2 regions of the Paenibacillus sp. P4_E11 genome follow, and region 2 is predicted to be linked to the other one. Evidence: riboswitches for the same ligand, from Rfam matches in the RefSeq annotation. Region 2 holds a riboswitch; the other holds the start of a gene.

Region 1 (2,200 bases), on a different contig from region 2:
AGCTGGGGCATTCGTCCCATCCCGCTGCTCGCCCGCCGCTCCGCAAGCTCCGGCTTAATCCACAAACAAATGACTGGGCCGGAACTGCAACATAAATTGTTCCACCTCACCGCGAATCCGTAGCAACTCCTGCTCATCCTCAGCAGCACGAGTCGCCCGTACGATCCAATCCCCAACAAGGACCATTTCCTGCTCACGCATCCCGAGTGTCGTGACCGCGGGTGTACCCAGTCTCACCCCGGACGGATACCAAGGTTTGGTGTCGCCGGGAATGGCATTCTTGTTCACGACGATTCCGGCTCTCTCCAGGCGAATGGCCAGCCAGTGGCCGTCCTTGACGTTCAAGCCGCGGGTGCTGTTCACCACATCCATCAAGATAAGATGGTTCTCTGTGCGGCCACCCATAAGCGTGAACCCAGCGTCTCGCAGCACCTCGGATAGCGCCTTGGCATTACGTACGACCTGCCCGGCGTATTCCTTATATTCCACGCTCATAACTTCCTTGAAAGCAATCGCCATCGCGGCGATCGTGTTCATATGCGGCCCGCCTTGCAAGCCGGGGAATAAGGCCTTATCAATCGCTGGGCCCAGCTCTTTGCGGCATAAGATAAGGCCAGCGCGTGGGCCGCGCAAAATTTTGTGTGTGGTCGTGGTGACGATGTCGGCATATGGGAATGGATGCTCATGATAGCCAGTCACACACAATCCGCATATATGAGCGATGTCTGCGACGAGCAACGCCCCGGTTTCGCGAGCGATTTCCCCCAGTTGCTTGAAGTCGATATGAAGTGGATAGGCCGTCGCTCCGCAAATGATCAGCTTAGGCGAATGCTGGTGAGCTAACTTCCGAATTTCCTCGTAATCCAGCTCATACTTGGCATTCAACCCATACTGGACAGCGTTATATACGGCTCCAGTAATATTGACGTTATGACCATGCGTCAAGTGCCCGCCATAGTCCAGAGACAATCCGAGGAACGTGTCACCCGGTTTCAAAAACGCGCTCAATACAGCCAGATTAGCCGGCGAACCGCTTAAAGGCTGAACATTCGCGTGGTATTTTTCCGGATTCGGCGTGAACAGCTGGAGAGCGCGTCGAATCGCCAACCGCTCCAATTCGTTCGTATTGTCCTGCCCTCGGTAATACCGACCGTTCTTTTGCTCCCCACGTTCCCCATCCGCCCAGAGATAAGGGTAACCCTCCGCGTACTTGTTCGTGAAAGAGGTCGCTAGCGCCAATTGCACAGCCCTAGAGCTGTAATTCTCCGAGGGGATTAGACTCAGTGTACGGCGTTGGCGGCGGCTCTCAGCTTGGATAAGACTTCCCACTTCCTCATCCTGCTTGTTCAAAAATTCCGTCATGTTCTCCAATGTGATCACTCCTGCTACAGTAATTGACGAAACACAAAAAAGAGCGCCCCGATCTCTCGATCGTGCACTCGCCCAGGCGTACGGCACATATTCCGTGTGCTCCCCCATGGTTGCCCATGTTCCGCCAGTTACACACAGTTTGGTTCGTTGAGTATATATTATCCAATATTCAGAAAATTGGCAATAGTTAATTTGAATGGAATATCATACATGTGCACCCACCTCCAAAGTCTTAATGTAATATTCAGCTTCCTGTGCTATCGTGAAGAGACATACTACAATAGCGATCCGAATAAAGGGGATAACGATGAGAGGGAAGAAATTGCAGTGGTTGATGGTGTTCTCGGCGATCTCAGGTCTCGTATGGATGGCGGGATTGGCATGGACGTTGAAGGATTATTTCGGTGGCGGGGATCCCGTTGTGCTTCAGGTTAATCCACAGTCGACTTCGCCTACTGCGCCTCAGTCGCTGCCTGCTCAAGCGGGTGTACAAGCAACGCCTGCTGTAGCCAAGCCGGGAACATCTCACATCCTGGCGCTAGGCGATTCGCTAACACGAGGGTTCGGAGATTCCGAAGGAAAAGGGTATGCCGGTAAGTTCGTCGATCTGCTCCTCGCAAATAACAAGCAGGAGCTCGTGCTGGACAACCTGGGTGTGAACGGACAGACGTCCAGCCAACTAATCACTTTGCTTCAGCAAAAGGATGTGCAAGAGAAAGCGAAGGCATCGGATACACTGCTCGTCAGCATAGGCGCCAACGATCTGTTCCGGGGTGGAGAGACGCTGCTCAACTTGGATTTGAAGAAGATCGCCACGATACAGGCCGAC
Region 2 (2,200 bases):
GATCATACTCGGCGGACACATGCTCTATACTTCATATGACAGCGTGAATCGGGAAATGATCGATTATCGCTCCATCTGGAGTGTGGTATTGGTTGCCTTGAGCGTAAGCATTGATTCCCTATCGGTGGGGGTCTCCCTTGGACTATTTGCAACCGACCTGTTATTGACTGTAAGCATGTTCGGCCTATTTGGCGGTGTCATGTCTATTCTAGGATTACTGCTCGGGCGCAATGCAACCAAATGGGTAGGTAAATACGGAGAGGCACTCGGCGGCATTATCTTGATTGCATTCGGGATCCGATTCTTAGTATAAAGGCGGGGAGCACTATGAAGATTCAGCACATCTTGTTCGTATGTACCGGGAACACCTGCCGAAGTCCGATGGCGGAAGGCATGCTTCGCCGGATGGTGGATCAGAATGGGCAGAGCTGGGACGTGCGGTCTGCAGGCGTTGCAACGTCAGGCGGGTCGCCCATATCCCAGCACGCGGCCGCCATTCTGAAGGGTAAAGGAGCAGGGGATAAACAAAGCTCGGCTGCTCTGTCGGAGGAAGGGGTCCAATGGGCGGACTTGATTCTCACCATGACCGCGTCCCATAAATATACGGTTATCCATCGTTTTCCTGAGGTAGCGGACAAAGTGTTCACGCTTAAGGAGTTCGCCGAGGATGACCCCCACGTGCTGCGACTTATCGCGGAGCGCGGGGAGCTGGAGTCGGAGCTCCAGATCAAGCAGGCACTTGCGGAGCGTATTGCGGAACGGGATTTGCAGAGGCTTGCTGCGTTGGAGCGGGAGCTCCCCGATCTGGATATTAGCGATCCCTTCGGTGGTCCATTCCATCAATATGAGGCTTGCTCGCAAGAGATCGAACGTGCGTTAGTGAAGCTTATGGCCAAGCTGGAAGCGGCGGATTGAGCCTTCTTGGCGTGGGATTGGTGTGGGTAAGGCCTCTTTACACGGTATAGGGATTGAGGTATGATGAGAGTAAGAGGATGGACTCGATGTAACTGGCGACGAACGGGGATTACCCCAATGGAGCATCGAGACATACGGCCGGTCGCCTGGGCAAAGAGCAACGAACGTTTTCGGACGGTCGGCGTGCTCTTTTTTTCATCTTAACCGGCGTTTCGGTTATAATAGTGGAGAGATATTGCCAAGCTTAGGAGGCCTATGAAGATGAAAATCGCGATTGGAGCGGACCACGCTGGGTTCCGATTAAAGGATGATGTAATTGCTTTGTTGAAAAGTGAGGGACATGAAGTAGAGGATTTCGGTTGCCACTGCGCGGATTCGATCGACTACCCGGATTATGCCTTGCCTGTTTGTGAACAGGTCGTTAACGGGACTGCGGATCGCGGCATTCTGATTTGCGGTACGGGAATCGGCATGACGATCGCCGCTAACAAAGTTCCAGGTATTCGTTGTGCGCTCGTTCACGATTTATTCTCAGCCAAAGCAACGCGGGAGCATAATGATTCCAACGTATTGGCTATGGGGGAGCGGGTTATCGGTCCTGGTGTAGCACTTGAAATTATAAAAACTTGGCTGGACACCCCCTTCTCGGAAGGGCCTCGTCACGTGAACCGGATCCAAAAGATTAAAGGGTTGGAAGACCGCTTCGCACTTCATCCTTAAATCATTGCTTGGGGGCTGATAACATGTCACAGCACGACGCAACGCATACGATCACGCAAGATGTCGAGCTCATGCTGCGTGAACTTGTTCAAGCGGGCGGCATCCGACAAGGCCATATAATAGTCATCGGTACGAGTACGAGCGAGGTAGTCGGCCAGCATATCGGGACGGCCGGAACCGAAGATGTGGCACGCGAAATATTCCAAGCGGTTGAGAACGTACGAAGGGATGTCGGCTTCCAGCCCGCATACCAGTGTTGCGAGCATCTGAATCGGGCGCTGGTCATTGAGCGCGAGCTGTTGGCTGCACAACCCGTTCTGGAGGAAGTGACTGTCGTACCTGTCCGCAAGGCGGGCGGCTCGATGGCAGCCTACGCCTATCGGCACTTCTCCAATCCTTGCGTGGTAGAATCGATTCAGGCGCATGCAGGTATTGATATTGGTGACACGCTGATCGGAATGCACCTCAAGCGTGTAGCGGTGCCGGTCCGTCCCACGATTCGATCGATTGGACAGGCACATGTCACGATGGCGTACACCCGTCCGAAGTTAATCGGCGGCGTTCG

Evidence for each region. A riboswitch is a leader RNA that binds a small molecule or an ion and turns the genes downstream of it on or off. The one in region 2 is predicted to bind ZMP and ZTP.
Region 1: another riboswitch for ZMP and ZTP. It lies ahead of AC1DWB_RS02575 (serine hydroxymethyltransferase); the one in region 2 lies ahead of rpiB (ribose 5-phosphate isomerase B).

What each region holds. Positions count from the first base shown of each region.
Region 1 is NZ_JBFUIX010000003.1:167,767-169,966, reverse strand. It holds gene AC1DWB_RS02575 (serine hydroxymethyltransferase) at 55-1,362, opposite strand; ZMP/ZTP riboswitch at 1,435-1,513, opposite strand; gene AC1DWB_RS02570 (GDSL-type esterase/lipase family protein) at 1,679-2,200, shown strand, end outside.
Region 2 is NZ_JBFUIX010000034.1:45,825-48,024, reverse strand. It holds gene AC1DWB_RS15110 (manganese efflux pump MntP) at 1-313, shown strand, start outside; gene AC1DWB_RS15105 (low molecular weight protein arginine phosphatase) at 328-915, shown strand; ZMP/ZTP riboswitch at 994-1,074, shown strand; gene rpiB (ribose 5-phosphate isomerase B) at 1,177-1,635, shown strand; gene AC1DWB_RS15095 (TIGR01440 family protein) at 1,659-2,200, shown strand, end outside.